3 regions of the Citrobacter sp. ANG330 genome follow, and region 3 is predicted to be linked to each of the others. Evidence: predicted binding sites of a transcription regulator. Region 3 holds the regulator's gene; each other region holds the start of a gene.
The links. Region 3 encodes PurR, which represses purine synthesis genes. Its sites were predicted from a motif close to CANGCAAACGTTTGCNTG; they were not measured.
Positions count from the first base shown of each region.

Region 1: the regulator PurR is predicted to act here: its motif matches at 3,094-3,111, upstream of purE (5-(carboxyamino)imidazole ribonucleotide mutase).
Region 2: the regulator PurR is predicted to act here: its motif matches at 2,379-2,396, upstream of gcvT (glycine cleavage system aminomethyltransferase GcvT).

Region 1 covers NZ_JASJUI010000004.1:258,713-264,588, reverse strand. The annotation lists gene ppiB (peptidylprolyl isomerase B) at 1-479, shown strand, start outside; gene lpxH (UDP-2,3-diacylglucosamine diphosphatase) at 482-1,204, shown strand; gene QNN88_RS12030 (hypothetical protein) at 1,293-2,129, shown strand; gene QNN88_RS12025 (DUF1848 domain-containing protein) at 2,126-3,067, shown strand; gene purE (5-(carboxyamino)imidazole ribonucleotide mutase) at 3,182-3,691, shown strand; gene purK (5-(carboxyamino)imidazole ribonucleotide synthase) at 3,688-4,755, shown strand; gene mnmH (tRNA 2-selenouridine(34) synthase MnmH) at 4,852-5,876, shown strand, end outside.
Region 2 covers NZ_JASJUI010000003.1:262,692-268,567, forward strand. The annotation lists gene gcvP (aminomethyl-transferring glycine dehydrogenase) at 1-651, opposite strand, end outside; gene gcvH (glycine cleavage system protein GcvH) at 779-1,168, opposite strand; gene gcvT (glycine cleavage system aminomethyltransferase GcvT) at 1,194-2,288, opposite strand; gene ubiI (FAD-dependent 2-octaprenylphenol hydroxylase) at 2,741-3,943, opposite strand; gene ubiH (2-octaprenyl-6-methoxyphenyl hydroxylase) at 4,034-5,212, opposite strand; gene pepP (Xaa-Pro aminopeptidase) at 5,209-5,876, opposite strand, start outside.
Region 3 covers NZ_JASJUI010000002.1:68,296-74,171, reverse strand. The annotation lists gene punC (purine nucleoside transporter PunC) at 1-540, opposite strand, end outside; gene punR (DNA-binding transcriptional activator PunR) at 653-1,585, shown strand; gene purR (HTH-type transcriptional repressor PurR) at 1,582-2,607, opposite strand; gene QNN88_RS06025 (YnhF family membrane protein) at 2,902-2,991, shown strand; gene QNN88_RS06020 (MFS transporter) at 3,101-4,327, shown strand; gene sodB (superoxide dismutase [Fe]) at 4,374-4,955, opposite strand; gene QNN88_RS06010 (C40 family peptidase) at 5,082-5,876, opposite strand, start outside.

The DNA of each region.
Region 1 (5,876 bases), on a different contig from region 3:
CTAATCACGGCGATATCGTAATCAAAACGTTTGATGATAAAGCGCCTGAAACAGTTAAAAACTTCCTGGACTACTGCCGCGAAGGTTTTTACAACAACACCATTTTCCACCGTGTGATCAACGGTTTTATGATTCAGGGCGGCGGTTTTGAACCTGGCATGAAACAGAAAGCCACTAAAGAGGCTATCAAGAACGAAGCCAACAACGGTCTGAAAAACACCCGTGGTACGCTTGCAATGGCGCGTACTCAGGCTCCGCACTCCGCAACAGCTCAGTTCTTCATCAACGTGGCTGACAACGACTTCCTGAACTTCTCCGCCGAAAGCATGCAGGGCTGGGGCTACTGTGTATTTGCCGAAGTGGTTGAAGGCATGGACGTGGTTGACAAAATTAAAGGGGTTTCCACCGGTCGCAGCGGCATGCACCAGGACGTACCGAAAGAAGACGTCATTATCGAAAACGTGACCGTCAGCGAGTAATCGTGGCGACACTGTTTATTGCAGATCTTCATCTCTGCACGGAAGAACCGGCGATCACCGCCGGTTTTCTGCGCTTTTTAGCGGGTGAAGCCCGTCAGGCCGACGCATTGTATATCCTGGGCGACCTGTTCGAAGCCTGGATTGGCGATGACGATCCCAACCCGTTACACCATGAAATAGCCGCCGCCATTAAAGCGGTTGTTGATTCCGGCGTCCCCTGTTTCTTCATTCACGGTAATCGTGACTTCCTGATTGGCAAACGCTTCGCCTGCGAAAGCGGCATGACGTTGCTCCCCGAGGAAAAAGTGCTCGAACTGTACGGTCGCCCGGTGCTTATTATGCACGGTGATACGCTATGCACCGATGACGCGGGTTATCAGGCGTTTCGCGCAAAAGTCCATCAGCGCTGGCTGCAAACGCTGTTTCTCGCCCTGCCGCTGTTTATCCGCAAACGCGTGGCCGCCCGAATGCGTGCCGACAGCAAAGCCGCCAACAGCAGCAAATCGCTGGAAATTATGGACGTCAACCAACATGCGGTGATCACAAAGATGGAAAAACACCACGTTCAGTGGCTGATTCACGGCCATACTCACCGTCCTGATGTTCACCCGCTCACGGCGAATGGCGAACCCGCCTTTCGCATCGTGTTAGGAGCCTGGCATACCGAAGGATCGATGGTCAAAGTCACCCCGGACGATGTGGAGCTTGTTACGTTTCCGTTTTAGAAATACTTTTCGTTAAATTAATGATTTAGATCATAATACATTTTATTCATAAAGCTAAGCTGGGGAAAATAATTTTCAAGAGATCATTATGAACATAGACCGTGATTTTATTCATGACGTAGTTTATAATTTTCATGCCAGCATCATGCAGGATGGTGTATTATGTGAATACTCAGACATTTCGCCTGTAAATGAAAACTACGATGATGCAATCTATCAAAAAATATATGCCTTAAAATATATCCCCGCTTATTATTTTGAATATTGCATACTTGCAGACAAACTTTCAAAGAGACTCGCACTTAAAAAAACAAAACGTGTAGAAATTGCTTCGTTTGGTTGTGGACTATACCCTGACTACTTTGCATTATTACATAATTTAGGCAATATTGATTTCGAATATTATGGTTTTGATATTTGCCAATGGAAAACGAGAACACTATTGCCAGCAAGCGAAGATAATATATACTTACGTACTAAGTCAATTGATTCAATTAGAGAGAGTTTCCTTAAGGATATCGATGTTTTTATCTTCCCGAAATCATTAGGTGACATTGCTGAAAACATAGACATTCCCTCTTTTGCTGCTAAAATTGCAAAAACAAGAAATGACACTATTTATTTTCTAAATTCCTTTATAACTGTAGATCACAAACTAAACAAACATCATGTTGATATTTTTTCACAATTTCATGAGGCAATGTTAGCCGCCGGATTTAAAACCACTGACAAAAGTGGTGATACCTTTTATTCTGGCACTCGTGAGCGCCAGGGATTAAAAGGAATTGATTGTTCTTTCGACTACCCACAAGATATACGCCTTTGTGAAGACAAAGATAAATATGACTGTGAGTGTAGAGTTGTTCATAGTCCGGTACTAACCAACAGTTACATGAATTTTCAAATACTGGAATACTCGCGATGATCATTAGTGCCAGCCGTCGCACCGATATACCCGCTTTCTACAGTGAGTGGTTAATGAACCGCATTCGCGAGGGGTTTTTGCTAACCCGGAATCCCTTTAACTATCACCAGATTTCTCGGGTGTCATTGCTGCCAGAAGATGTTGATGCGATAGTATTCTGGACACGCAACCCCACGAAACTGCTTCCCTATATCGATGAGCTCACTGACATCGGTCACCGTTTTTATTTCCAGTTCACCCTCACCGGTTATCCGCGGCTGATTGAGTCTAAAACCTTAAATCCGCATAAAGCGCTCGACGTATTCAAACGACTGTCAGCAAAAGTAGGCCCTGAAAAAGTCATCTGGCGCTACGACCCCATTTTGTTTTCAAATCTCCTCCCGTTTGATGAACATATCCGGTTGTTCAGTAAAATCGCCACCGAATTAGAAGGTCATACCCGCCGCGTCGTGATTAGCTTCGCTGATTTTTATCAAAAGACGGAAAAAAACCTGAAGGCGATTGATTCACTTATTTACAGCGATATCACGAAAAACCAGGAACTCTGCTTATCGCTGTCGCAAAAACTGGCGGATATTGCCCGGCAACACGGACTGGATATTTACTCCTGTGCAGAAGAAGTCAATCTTACCGGGCAGGGAATTCAGCACGGTAAGTGTATTGATGAGGCGCTCATTAATGACTTGTTTGGCTTATTAATACCCAATAACAAAGATACAGGTCAACGGGAGGCCTGTGGATGTGTCAAAAGTACAGACATCGGTGCCTACAACACCTGCCTGCATGGATGCCAATATTGCTACGCGACTTACAATCAGAATCAAGCCAACAGCAATTTCAAAAAGCATGATCCACTGAGTCCCTTTTTATCAGGGGGCACAGAGGGGGTTGATCCACTTCTGTTAGAACCGGTACGTTTCCAGCAAAATCTCTTTTGACGTTGCAGGAAGCCTTAAAATCCAGCTACGCAACCGTTTTCCTTGCCGTCGTATCATGTTATTCTCTGTGGCCTCAAAAGCAGCGTGTCCCGCACCACAGGAGTTTTCCGACGCATGTCTTCCCGCAATAATCCGGCGCGTGTCGCCATCGTGATGGGGTCCAAAAGCGACTGGGCTACCATGCAGTTCGCCGCCGAAATTTTCGAAATCCTGGATGTTCCGCACCACGTTGAAGTGGTTTCTGCCCACCGCACCCCCGATAAGCTGTTCAGCTTTGCCGAAAGCGCGGAAGAGAACGGTTATCAGGTGATCATTGCTGGCGCGGGTGGCGCCGCTCATCTTCCAGGTATGATTGCGGCGAAAACGCTGGTGCCGGTACTGGGCGTTCCGGTACAAAGCGCGGCGCTGAGCGGCGTCGACAGCCTGTACTCTATCGTGCAGATGCCGCGCGGTATTCCGGTCGGTACGCTGGCGATAGGTAAAGCGGGTGCAGCTAACGCGGCGCTGTTGGCGGCGCAGATTCTGGCGACGCATGATAAGGCATTACATCAGCGCCTGAACGAGTGGCGCAAGGCGCAAACGGATGAAGTGCTGGAAAATCCGGACCCGCGAGGTGCGGCATGAAACAGGTTTGCGTACTCGGCAACGGTCAGTTAGGACGTATGTTGCGTCAGGCCGGTGAACCGCTGGGCATCGCCGTCTGGCCGGTTGGGCTGGATGCAGAACCCGCCGCCGTGCCTGTTCAGCAGAGCGTGATCACCGCAGAAATCGAGCGTTGGCCGGAAACCGCGTTAACGCGTGAACTGGCGCGTCATCCCGCGTTTGTTAACCGCGACGTATTTCCGATCATTGCTGACCGTCTGACGCAAAAACAGCTATTTGATAAGCTCGGTCTTGCGACCGCGCCGTGGCAATTGCTGGCCGACAAAAGCGAATGGCCTGCCCTCTTTGCCCGTTTAGGCGAACTGGCGATCGTCAAGCGTCGCGTCGGCGGTTATGACGGTCGTGGTCAGTGGCGTTTACGCGCCGATGAAACCGATCAGCTGCCGGACGATAACTACGGCGAGTGCATTGTCGAGCAGGGGATCAATTTCTCAGGCGAAGTGTCACTTGTGGGCGCACGTGCGCACGATGGCAGCGCCGTGTTCTATCCGTTGACCCGTAACCTGCATCAGGACGGCATTCTGCGGACCAGCGTCGCCTTCCCGCAGGCTAACGCGAAGCAACAGGCTCAGGCCGAATCGATGCTTTCGGCCATCATGCAGGAACTGGATTACGTTGGCGTGATGGCGATGGAGTGTTTCGTCACACCGGACGGGCTGCTGATCAACGAACTGGCACCCCGCGTGCATAACAGCGGTCACTGGACGCAAAACGGTGCCAGCATCAGCCAGTTTGAGCTGCATCTGCGCGCAATTACCGGTCTGCCGCTGCCAACACCTGTCGTCAATAGCCCCTCGGTGATGGTGAACCTGATTGGCAGCGATCTCAATTATGACTGGCTGAAACTGCCGTTAGTGCACCTGCACTGGTACGACAAAGAGGTGCGTCCGGGACGTAAAGTGGGTCACCTGAACCTGACCGACAGTGATACTGCGCGCCTGAGCGCCACACTGGAAGCCCTCGCACCGCTGCTGCCGACGGAATACGCCAGTGGTATCCTCTGGGCGCAAACGCAGCTCAAATAAGCTTTATCATGCGGAGAAGCTTAACTTCTGCTTCCCCGCCCTCTCCTTCAGCGCGTAAAATCCCGTCCATTGCTGTTTGTCTTTTCAGGATTTCACATGAACGATGGAACGGACTATCGCGCGATTCTTATCGCCGGTACGCCCTTAATCGATGTCCGTGCGCCTGTTGAATTTCAACAGGGCGCAATGCCGGGCGCCATAAACCTGCCCTTAATGAATGATGAGGAACGCGCCGCCGTAGGCACTTGCTATAAACGTCAGGGACCGGAGGCCGCACTTGAACTCGGTCATCAACGGGTCAGCGGCGAGATTCGCCAGCAACGTCTGGATGCCTGGCGCGAAGCCTGCCGTCAACACCCGCAGGGTTATCTGTGCTGCGCCCGGGGCGGTCAGCGTTCGCACATTGTCCAGCAATGGTTACGCGAGTCTGGCGTGGATTACCCGTTAATCAAGGGTGGCTACAAGGCGCTACGCCAGGCCGCCATTGTTGCCACAGAAGAACAGGTCCAAAAACCGATCGTGCTGATTGGCGGCTGCACCGGCAATGGCAAAACGCAACTGGTGCAAAAGCAGGAAAACGGAGTAGATCTCGAAGGTCTGGCGCACCATCGCGGCTCCTCATTTGGTCGCACGCTGGAACCCCAGCTCAGTCAGGCGAGTTTCGAAAATCTGCTGGCGGTAACGCTGCTTAAAAAGCAGGCTTCACGTTGGGTACTGGAAGATGAAGGCCGGATGATTGGCGCTAACCATCTGCCGGAATGCCTGCGCGAGCGCATGACGCAGGCCACTATCGCGGTAATTGACGATCCGTTCGAGCGGCGTCTTGAGCGTCTGCGGGAAGAGTATTTTGTGCGTATGCATCATGATTTCACCCATGCCTATGGCGAAGAGCCGGGATGGCAGGAATACAGCAACTATCTGCATCATGGGCTTTTTGCCATTCAACGGCGCCTGGGGTTGCAGCGGTTTAACGAGTTAACCGCCAGGCTGGACGTGGCGCTGGAGGCACAGCGTCAGACCGGCAGCACCGAAGCACATTTCAGTTGGTTAGTGCCGCTGCTGGAAGAGTATTACGATCCGATGTATCGCTATCAACTGGAAAAGAAAGCCAGGAAAATTGT
Region 2 (5,876 bases), on a different contig from region 3:
TAACAGCACGCCAAACACATCCTGGTGATCCAGCACTTTCGCTGCATCATCGACAATCACGTCAAAACCGAAGGTTTCAGCACGGGTACGCACGACGTCCAGCGTTTGCGGATGCACATCTGAAGCCACAAAGAAGCGATTCGCGTTTTTCAGTTTGCTGACGCGCTTCGCCATTGCCATCGCTTCTGCGGCCGCGGTGGCTTCATCCAGCAGTGAGGCTGAGGCCATATCCAGCCCGGTCAAATCCAGCGTCACCTGCTGGAAGTTCAGCAGCGCTTCCAGACGCCCCTGAGACACTTCCGGCTGATAGGGCGTATACGCGGTGTACCAGCCTGGGTTTTCCAGCATGTTGCGCAGGATTACCGGCGGCAACTGCACCGCGGTGTAACCCATGCCAATGTAAGACGTAAAGCGCTTGTTACGCCCGGCGATGGCTTTTAATTCTGCCAGCGCAGCGTATTCGGTTGCCGCCTCGCCCACCTGCGGCGGTGTTGCGAGCTGAATGTCTTTCGGCACAATCTGGCCGATCAGCGCGTTTAACGACCCGGCGCCAACGGCATTCAGCATCTCTTGCTGTTGCGTGGCGTCAGGTCCGATGTGGCGTTCAATGAAAGCGCCGCTGTTTTCAAGCTGGCTTAACGTCTGTGTCATGGGCGATGGTTCCTGAAACGTGCAGTGAATCGTAGTGATCTGTTGCGCTATTACCCGGCGGCACTAACGCTTACCGGGCCTGCGTTGACCTGTAGGCCGGATAAGCGCAGCGCCATCCGGCACAACATTATTCGTCTTCCAGTAATGCTTCGTACGCGGTGGCATCCAGCAGAGAGTCCAGTTCGCTTTCATCGCTGGCTTTGATTTTGAAGATCCAGCCGCTGCCGTACGGCTCGCTGTTCACCTGTTCCGGGGAGTCACTCAGCGTGTCGTTAACGGCCACGATTTCACCGCTAATCGGCGCGTAGATATCAGAAGCGGCTTTGACGGACTCAGCAACCGCGCAGTCGTCGCCCGCGCTAACGGTCGAGCCAACTTCCGGCAGGTCGACGAAAACCATGTCGCCCAACAGTTCCTGAGCGTGTTCAGTAATACCAACGGTGTAAGAGCCGTCAGTTTCTTTGCGCAGCCATTCGTGTTCTTTGCTGTATTTCAGTTCTGCGGGTACGTTGCTCATTAGTCAATCTCCAGAAAAGGATGAATCACGCAACGGCTTTGCCGTTACGCACAAAAACAGGTTTAGTTACTTTTACCGGCATTTCGCGGTTACGAATTTGCACAATCGCCGTTTCGCCAATTCCCTCAGGGACGCGCGCCAGCGCGATGCTGTAGCCCAGCGTCGGTGAGAATGTCCCGCTGGTGATGACGCCTTCCTGCTGATTGCCCTGGGCATCGGTGAAACGTACCGGCAGTTCGTTGCGCAGCACGCCTTTTTCGGTCATGACCAGACCAACCAACTGTTCGTGGCCTTTTTCACGCTGTGCTTCCAGTGCTTCACGACCGATAAAGTCGCGATCGGCCGGTTCCCAGGCAATAGTCCAGCCCATGTTGGCCGCCAGCGGAGAAATTCCCTCGTCCATCTCCTGACCATACAGGTTCATCCCCGCTTCCAGACGCAGCGTATCACGCGCGCCCAGGCCACACGGTTGCACGCCCGCTTCCACCAGCGCACGCCAGAAATCCGCCGCCTTTTCATTCGGCATTGCAATTTCGTAGCCTGCTTCACCGGTATAGCCGGTCGTGGCAATAAACAGGTCGCCCGCCTGCACGCCGAAGAATGGCTTCATACCTTCAACGGCTTTGCGCTGCTCGTCAGTAAACAGGGATGCCGCCTTCGCCTGCGCGTTTGGCCCCTGCACCGCAATCAGCGACAGATCGTCACGTACCGTAATGTCGATGGCGTAAGGTTCAGCGTGTTGGGTAATCCAGGAGAGGTCTTTTTCACGGGTGGCGGAGTTGACAACAAGGCGGAAGAAGTCTTCGGTAAAGTAATAAACAATCAGGTCATCTATTACGCCGCCCGACGCGTTGAGCATACCGGAGTAGAGCGCTTTACCGGTTTTGGTCAGCTTAGCCACGTCGTTCGCCAGCAGATAACGCAAGAACTCCCGGGTGCGGCTGCCGTGAAGATCAACAATGGTCATATGCGACACATCAAACATCCCGGCATCGGTGCGCACGGCATGGTGTTCATCAAGCTGAGAACCATAATGCAACGGCATCATCCAGCCGTGGAAATCGACCATGCGCGCGCCGCATAGCGTGTGTTGTTCGTACAAAGGAGTCTGTTGAGCCATCTTGTCCTCATTGAATAAGCGGGGCTGACCACCCTTTCATGGCAAAAATTATCGCCATGAAACCCGGCATCGGTGCCACTGATGAGCCCCGACGCAAACGTTCTCTTTGCCTCTGAACTTACCACCGAACCCCCTGCTAAACCATAAGACAGAATTAACCATCACATTAGCTTATGACCAAAAATCGAAAAAACACCGTCAGCATAAAAACCCGTACTTAAGGTGAACCACAACGGTAAATGATAAGTTTTTTCACATATCTGGCGCAGGCAACCGAATATTACGCTGAAAAAATGTCAAAACTGAGGTTATGCAAAATCAAAGACATTAGAAAATATAATGCGAAAAGAAGAGTGAAATTAGTTTATTTCAAATGAGGCAAGCCTCCCGGCGAAGAGGCCGGGAGAAGGAAATGTGACGGGTTTCAAATTCTTTAAAAAGAGGGGGAAAGGTTAGCGAAGCCAATCAGGCAGATCGTTTAATCCCATTGCCTGACGGAGAAGTTGCGGTTTTACACCCGGGAGAGTATCAGCCAGTTTCAGCCCTATATCACGCAGCAGTTTTTTCGCCGGATTTGTCCCCGCAAACAGCTCGCGGAACCCCTGCATCCCCGCCAGCATCATCGCGGCGCTGTGCTTACGACTACGCTCATAGCGACGCAAATAAAGGTACTGGCCGATATCTTTGCCCTGACGATGCAGACGTTTGAGTTCATCCACCAGTTCTGCTGCATCCATAAAGCCGAGGTTTACGCCCTGTCCGGCCAGCGGATGGATGGTATGCGCGGCGTCGCCCACCAGCGCCAGCCGATGTGCGGCAAACTGACGCGCATAGCGGCCTGTTAGCGGAAACACCTGGCGTTCGCTCTCCACCCGACACAGTCCCAGACGATTATCAAACGCAATGTTCAGCGCCTGATTAAACTGCTCATCGCTTGCCTGCTGCATCCGCTCCGCCTCTTCCGGAGAGAGTGACCAGACGATAGAACACAAATGCGGATCGCTGAGCGGCAGGAAGGCCAGAATACCTTCACCATGAAACGCCTGACGGGCAACGGCACCGTGCGCTTCTTCAGTGCGAATGGTCGCCACCAGCGCATGATGATGGTAATCCCAGAAGGTCAGCGGAATATCCGCTTTGTTGCGTAACCACGAGTTTGCCCCATCGGCACCAATCACCAGACGCGCCGTAAGCATTGCGCCATCTTTCAGCGTCAGGAAAGCGTCGTTTTCTCCCCACGCCACCTGTTGCAATTCGGCGGGCGCCATCAGCGTGATATCGGAGGATTGCTGCGCTTTTTGCCACAGCGCGTAATGAATAACCGCGTTCTCCACGATATGGCCCAGATGGCTGTAGCCCATACTTTGGTCATCAAATTCGATGCGGCCAAAGCTGTCCTGATCCCACACTTCCATCCCGTGATAACAACTGACGCGACGAGCCACAATATCTGACCAGACGCCGAGGCGGGTAAGCAGTTTTTCACTGGCGGCATTGATCGCCGACACGCGAAGCGCAGGTTCTGCGTCCGCTGCCAACGGCTGAGGTTCACGCTGTTCGAGCACGGCGACACGTAAACCGCTGCCCTGCAGTCCACACGCGACTGCCAGGCCTACCATGCCTCCACCGACGATTGCTACATCAACACTTTGCACTGTTTACTCCTGGAAATCGGAAACCGCCATCAGGCGTGATGTTCGTATAAATGCCGGATGGCGCTTCGCCTGTCCGGTCTGGAGAGCGGTTTACCGCGCCACCCAACCTAACGTCCGCTGCGCAAACGCGTTGCGGGCGGGCGGGAATAACGCCATCGCCATCAGTCCGACGTTGCGCCCGGCGACCAGCGGTCCCCAGCGGTTGGCGAACAAATGGACCAGACTGTCCGTGACGCCGACCGTGCTCTGGCGATCCCCCTGACGCCGCTGCTGATAGCGCGAGAGCACGGCGTAGTCGCCGACATCCCCGCCCGTCGCCTGCGCTGCTGTGAGCGTTTCGGCGAGACTCATAACATCGCGCAGCCCAAGGTTAAAACCTTGCCCGGCAATAGGATGCAGCGTTTGCGCCGCGTTGCCCACCAGTACGGTACGGTGCGTGAACGCCTTCGTTGCTGTAGTGAGCGAAAGCGGATATACGCTGCGTTTACCCGCTTGCGTGATGCGTCCAAGCCGCCAACCGAACGCCGTCTGGAGTTCATGGCAGAATCGTTCATCTGACCAACTCAGAATCTCCTCGCGTTGTTCCAGCGGATGACACCACACCAGTGAACAGCGACCTTCCGACATCGGCAGCATCGCCAGCGGCCCATGCGCCGTAAAACGCTCGAAAGCCCGGCCGTTGTGCGCAACAGAGGTTGAAACATTGGCGATCGCCGCCAGTTGCCCGTAAGGCTCCTGCTGCCAGTCAACGCCACAGGCGGTGGCCAGCGCAGAACGCGTACCGTCCGCCGCAACCAGCACGCGTCCGGTAATCGTTTCCCCCGTCTCGAGCGTGACGTCCACCTGGTCTTCGGTGCGCGACACGCTGGCAACCCGATCAGGGCAGTGCAACGTGACGCCAGGCGCTTTTCGCAACAGAGCAAACAGGCGTAGCCCCACGTCATGCAGTTCGACGACCTGCCCCAGCGCCGGAATGCGATAGTCCTCAGCGTCGAGCGTCACAAATCCTGCATGCCCCCGATCGCTGACGTGGACGGTATTAATCGCAGTGGCACAATCGGCAATTGCCTGCCATACGCCAATGCGCGCCAGTTGTTGGCAGGTCCCTGCCGCCAGCGCAATCGCCCGGGCATCAAACCCGGGATGACTGTCCGCTTCAGGTGCGGTTGCTTCAATCAGATGAACAGGCAGTGTTCCCTGACTCAACCGGGAAATGGCCAGCGCCAGCGTCGCGCCCACCATGCCACCGCCAACAATGATTACGCTCATGCTTTTTTCGCCGCCGCCATTAACGCTTCAATCTCATCCGCCTTTTTCACCACGCCAGCGGTCAGGTTTTCGTTGCCGTTTTCGGTGATCAGAATGTCATCTTCAATACGGATCCCGATCCCCCGATACGCCTCCGGCACATCGGCATCTGGCGCTATATACAATCCGGGTTCAACGGTAATGACCATTCCCGGTTCGAGGATACGGGAACGATCCTGTCCGTATTCACCGACATCATGAACATCCAGCCCCAGCCAGTGGCTCAGACCATGCATGAAGAATGGGCGATGCGCGTTATCGGCGATCAGTTCATCCACTTCGCCTTGCAAAATCCCCAGCTTCACCAGCCCGGTAATCATAATACGCACGACTTCACCGGTGACTTCCTGAATCGAGGTACCCGGGCGATAAAGTTTCAGGCTGGTTTCCAGCGATTCCAGCACGATGTCATAGATTTCACGCTGCGCCGGGGTAAATTTGCCATTTACCGGGAACGTTCGGGTGATATCCCCCGCATAGCCTTTGTATTCACAGCCTGCATCAATCAGCACCAAATCGCCGTCGCGCAGTTCACTTTCATTTTCGGTGTAATGCAGAATACAGCCGTTTTCACCGCTGCCCACAATGGTGTTGTAGGACGGATAGCGCGCGCCGTGGCGAGTAA
Region 3 (5,876 bases):
TAAAAACAGCGCAGGCACCATCAGCAGCAGCGTGATGAAAAATAGCGTGGCAAAGATCGCCTGCCAGGAAAGATGAGTCAGGATCCAGCTGCCTAATAAGGGCGCCAGTGCAGGGGACAGCCCGACCAGCGGCATTATCGTCGCGAAAATACGGTTAATTTTATGCGAAGGATAGTAATCAGTCACCAGCGCCTGCCAGATGACGGTCGCTGCACAGACACCCACCGCCTGAATAAAGCGCAGAACTAACAGGCCGGTTGCGCTTTCGACCCACAGCATACCCAGACTACCCAGGGCAAAGACAGACAGCCCCAGCAGCAGGATCGGTTTACGTCCGTAGCGATCTGAGAGCGGGCCCCACAGCAGTTGTGCGATGGCAAAACCCGCTAAAAACAGACTCAGGCTGGCGCTGACGGCAGATGCCGGTGTTTGCAGGTCAGATTGAATGGTGGCAAAAGCGGGCAAATACATGTCGGTCGCCAGAAAACCCAGCACGCTGAGTCCTGCCAGCCAGACTAAAAACCCTTTTCCAGGTTGCATAGTTGTTCTCTAATTTTTGATTAATCACACTGGCGCAGAGTGTAGGGAGTGAATTTCGGCTTGTGAAACGCTAATATTTGTTTATTGCATTCAAAAATTTTGTAGGCAGATTATGTGGTCAGAATATGCGCTGGAAGTGGTCGATGCCGTGGCGCGCAACGGGAGTTTCAGTTCCGCGGCCCAGGAGTTGCACCGGGTACCCTCGGCGGTCAGTTATACGGTTCGCCAGATGGAAGAGTGGCTGGCCGTCCCGCTTTTTGAACGCCGTCATCGTGATGTCGTGTTAACCCCGGCAGGCGCCTGGTTTTTGAAAGAAGGGCGTTCTGTCATCAAAAAAATGCAGATCACGCGCCAGCAGTGTCAGCAAATCGCCAATGGCTGGCGGGGGCAACTCCCCATCGCGGTGGATAACATCGTGCGCCCGGAACGCACGCGGCAATTGATCGTCGATTTCTATCGCCACTTTGATGACGTAGAGCTGCTGGTCTTTCAGGAAGTGTTCAATGGCGTCTGGGACGCGCTGTCAGATGGCAGGGTTGAACTCGCTATCGGTGCGACCCAGGCGATCCCGGTCGGCGGACGATATACCTTCCGCGATATGGGTAAACTGAGCTGGTGTTGTGTTGTTGCCAGCACACATCCACTGGCCGCCATGAGTGGACCCTTAAGCGATGATACGTTGCGCAACTGGCCGTCACTGGTGCTGGAAGATACTTCCCGCACTCTGCCGAAACGGGTGACCTGGCTGCTGGACAACCAGAAGCGGGTGGTGGTCCCGGATTGGGCATCCTCCGCAACCTGCATCAGCGCCGGACTTTGTATCGGCATGGTGCCGACACATTTTGCCAGGCCATATTTTAATAAAGGACAGTGGGTGGCGCTGAATCTGGAAAACCCCTTCCCGGATTCGGCCTGTTGCCTGACCTGGCAGCAGAACGATATGTCACCTGCGCTAATCTGGCTGCTGGATTATCTGGGAGATAGCGAAACGCTGAACAAAGAATGGTTGCGGGAGCCTGACGAGGCTCCCGCAGAAGAGGCTTAACGACGGTAATCGCGGAAGGGGCCATCGGCAACAGAGCGGCGCTCAACCAGACGCGGGTGAACTTCAATGGATTGTGACTCTTCACGTTTATTGACGATGCGGTCAAGCAACATGTTAAAGGCCGTCTCACCCAGTGAATCTTTCGGCTGGTGGATGGTGGTCAGAGCTGGCGTAAAGAAGCGGGCGTTGCGCACGTTGTCATAGCCTATCAGCGACACGTCCTGAGGGACGCGCAGACCCATTTCATCAGCGGCGCAAAGGGCACCCATTGCCATGACATCGCCACCGCAGAAAACCGCTGTCGGGCGATGCGCCTGTGACAGAATTTGCTGCATCGCACGGTAGCCGGATTCTGGTTCGAAGTCGCCTTGCACAATCCAGTTTTCAGGCACTTTAATCAGCGCTTCTTCCATCGCTTTCATAAAACCGGCCAGACGGCCTGCGCCGGTGTTGCGCTCCATCAGTCCCGGGATCACGCCAATTTCGCGATGTCCGCGTTCAATAAGGTAACGGCCAGCCATATAACCGCCCTCAAAGGCGTTATCAATCACGGTATCAGTGAAATCGGCTTTGGCCTCGCCCCAGTCCATCACAACCATCGGGATATGACGATACTCTTCCAGCATCGAGAGCAGAGGGGCGGGATATTCGGAACACATCACCAGCAGGCCATCCACGCGTTTTTGCGCCATCATGGACAGATAGGCACGTTGCTTTTCCAGGTTGTTCCAGACATTACCGAGGATCAGGGTATAGCCTTTCTGAAAGCAGTTTTTTTCAACTGCTTCAATAATTTCAGCAAAGTAGGGGGCTTCGCTGCTGGTCGCCAGCAACCCGATAGACTTGGTATGATTCACCTTCAGACTACGGGCTACCGCGCTGGGGGAATAGTGCAATTCTTTGATTGCCGCCCACACTGCATTGCGTGTTTCTTCAGCGACGAAACGCGTTTTGTTAATTACGTGTGATACGGTTGTAGTGGAAACGTTTGCGCGCTTCGCTACATCTTTAATTGTTGCCATTAAATCTCACTCCAGACCCAACCTGAACAGTCAAATATGCTAAGTAAACGTTTGCCTTTACTCATCCTGTGCGCAACGTCAGGGTTGCAGCATGCCGGGAAAACGCAACAGAGCATCAGGAAGGGGTCAATGGCCGGTACGCTAATCAAGTAAGCGTCGAATTTTGGCTGATCTTAACGAAAAGGGGAAGTATTAAAAGCACATATCACGCTAAATCGTGGGAGATTTTCGCACGCAAGTGTGCAAAAATGCGCTATATCACTTTTTGTGTGGGAATAAAAAGGAGAAAAGTTGATGAGCACCGATCTTAAATTTTCATTAGTAACTACGTTTATCGTTCTGGCTTTAATCGTTGCTGGCGGTCTGACAGCGGCACTGCATTGATTTCCCGTCGGGGGAGTCTCTGCTCCCTCGTCACTCCCGCCATATTGTTATTGAATCTGCAAAAGTCTTTTGTATTTTTGTTAACTTCTCTTTTTTTGTGATTGATGTCATGCTTTTGACTCTTAGTTACGCATCGCGCCTCGACGCGAAGAGCCGGAGTCATCACTGCATGAAAATTAATTATCCTTTACTGTCGCTGGCTATCGGCGCGTTCGGCATCGGTACGACCGAGTTTTCGCCAATGGGTCTGCTACCCGTCATCGCGCGTGGCGTCGATGTGTCTATTCCCGCAGCAGGTATGCTAATCAGCGCCTACGCTGTCGGTGTGATGGTCGGGGCACCGCTAATGACGCTGCTGTTGTCACATCGCGGACGTCGCAATGCGCTGATTTTTCTGATGGCTATCTTTACGCTTGGCAACGTGCTGTCGGCCATTTCCCCGGACTACACAACACTGATGCTGTCACGCATTTTGACCAGCCTTAACCACGGCGCGTTCTTTGGCCTGGGCTCCGTTGTGGCAGCCAGCGTGGTGCCGAAGCACAAGCAGGCCAGCGCGGTGGCGACCATGTTTATGGGGCTGACCATCGCCAATATTGGCGGCGTTCCGGCGGCAACCTGGCTGGGTGAGACCATCGGCTGGCGGATGTCGTTTATGGCAACGGCCGGTTTGGGCGTCATTTCGATGCTGAGTCTCTTTTTCTCGTTGCCGAAAGGTGGGGCTGGGGCACGTCCGGAGGTGAAAAAAGAGCTGGCGGTACTGATGCGTCCCCAGGTGCTTTCTGCTCTGCTTACCACGGTACTGGGGGCGGGGGCCATGTTTACGCTGTACACCTATATATCGCCAGTCCTGCAAAGCATCACTCATGCCACGCCGGCCTTTGTGACCGGAATGCTGGTTCTGATCGGCGTGGGCTTCTCCATAGGTAACTATTTGGGTGGCAAACTGGCCGATCGCTCGGTTAACGGTACGCTAAAGGGCTTCTTGCTGCTGCTGATGGTGATTATGCTGGCTATTCCCCTGTTGGCGCAGAATGAACTGGGCGCGGCGATAAGTATGGTGGTCTGGGGGGCAGCGACCTTCGCGGTGGTTCCTCCGCTGCAAATGCGCGTTATGCGTGTGGCTCACGAAGCACCGGGTTTGTCATCTTCCGTGAATATCGGCGCTTTTAACCTCGGTAATGCTTTGGGTGCCGCTGCGGGCGGGGCCGTCATTTCTGGTGGGTTAGGCTACAGTTTTGTTCCTGTCATGGGCGCGATTGTGGCAGGTATGGCGCTGTTGTTGGTGTTCATCTCGGCGAGAAAACAGCCTGAACAGGTGTGTGTCGCAGGTTAATGGCAGGGCAAAAACGCAGAAGGGTGCCCCTTCTGCGTTATCTCTCTTACGCGGCGAAGTTCTTCGCGACAAACTCCCAGTTTACCAGCGCCCAGAAGTGCTCCAGGTAACCAGGACGCGCATTACGGTAGTCAATGTAATACGCATGTTCCCACACGTCGACGGTCATCAGCGGCGTGGCGTCGGTGGTCAGCGGTGTACCGGCGTTGGAGGTTGAAACGATAGCCAGCTTGCCCTCTTTTCCTTTTACCAGCCAGGTCCAGCCTGAGCCGAAGTTTTTGATAGCCGCATCGGTAAACTGCGCCTTGAAATCCGCAAAACTGCCGAAAGAGGCGACAATCGCGTCAGCCAGTTTGCCCGTCGGCTCGCCACCCGCATTCGGTGCCAGGCAGTTCCAGTAGAACGTGTGGTTCCAGACCTGAGCGGCGTTATTGAACACACCACCTTCCGAGCTACGCACGATCTCTTCGAGTGATTTCCCTTCGAAGGCGGTGCCTTTGATCAGGTTGTTCAGATTGGTGACATAAGTCTGGTGGTGTTTGCCATAGTGATATTCCAGCGTCTCGGCGGAAATGTGCGGCGCAAGCGCATCTTTGGCATACGGTAGTGCAGGTAATTCGAACGACATTGCTTCTCTCCTTATTATTAATAGTATTTCGCGCAATAACCTTATTGTGCGTAAGGATAGGGTAGCAAATTGAAAGGTTATACAAAAGATGAACTTACCCTGTTGCGTTAACAACAGGGTAAAGTTTTAACGAATGGTTTTGGGCGTCATGACCCGGCGAGCGCCGACGTAGTGGCGTTGCCAGTAATCTTCGCTGAGAGACGTTATCTGGATTTCCTGACCGCTGCGTGGTGACTGGATAAATTTGCCGTTGCCGACATAAACGCCGACGTGATCGGCGGTTCCCCGCCCCTGAGTGCGGAAGAACACCAGATCGCCATTTTTTAATTCACCCCGATCAATCGGCGCGGCATCACGCAGGTGATACATTTCATTTGCTGTGCGCGGAATACGGAATTTAACCAGATCTTTATAAGCGTAATAAACCAGACCGCTGCAATCGAAACCCGTGCGCGGAGACGTACCTCCCCAGCGATACGGCTTGCCAATCTGACTCATTAATTTGTTCATCGCCGTGCTGGTCGCTTTTTGCACTTTCACTTTATGCGCATCCGCAACCTTTGTTGGCGCCATGTTCTTAACTTTTACGCACGTCGGCTTGTGCCCTTTACGCGAGGTGCACTTTTCGCTCCAGCTGACAGCGGCCGTCTTTTTCGCAGTAACAGTTTTTCCTTTGCGACTGGCTGTTTTGCTGGTTTTTGCCGCAGTGGTGAGTTTTTTCTTAGCAGAGGAGGCGGTTTTCGTGTTGGTTTTGTTGGTGGTTTTCTTGACGGTTTTTTGACTGGTTTTATTCGATTTTTTCGCTGTTGCCGTACTTTTCTTTTTGTTGCTGGTTTTCTTACTATCCGTAAGACCAGCCGTATCCCTGGCTTGCTTGGACGCATGCGCCATCGGCATAAAGGGAATGGTTGTAAATAGTAA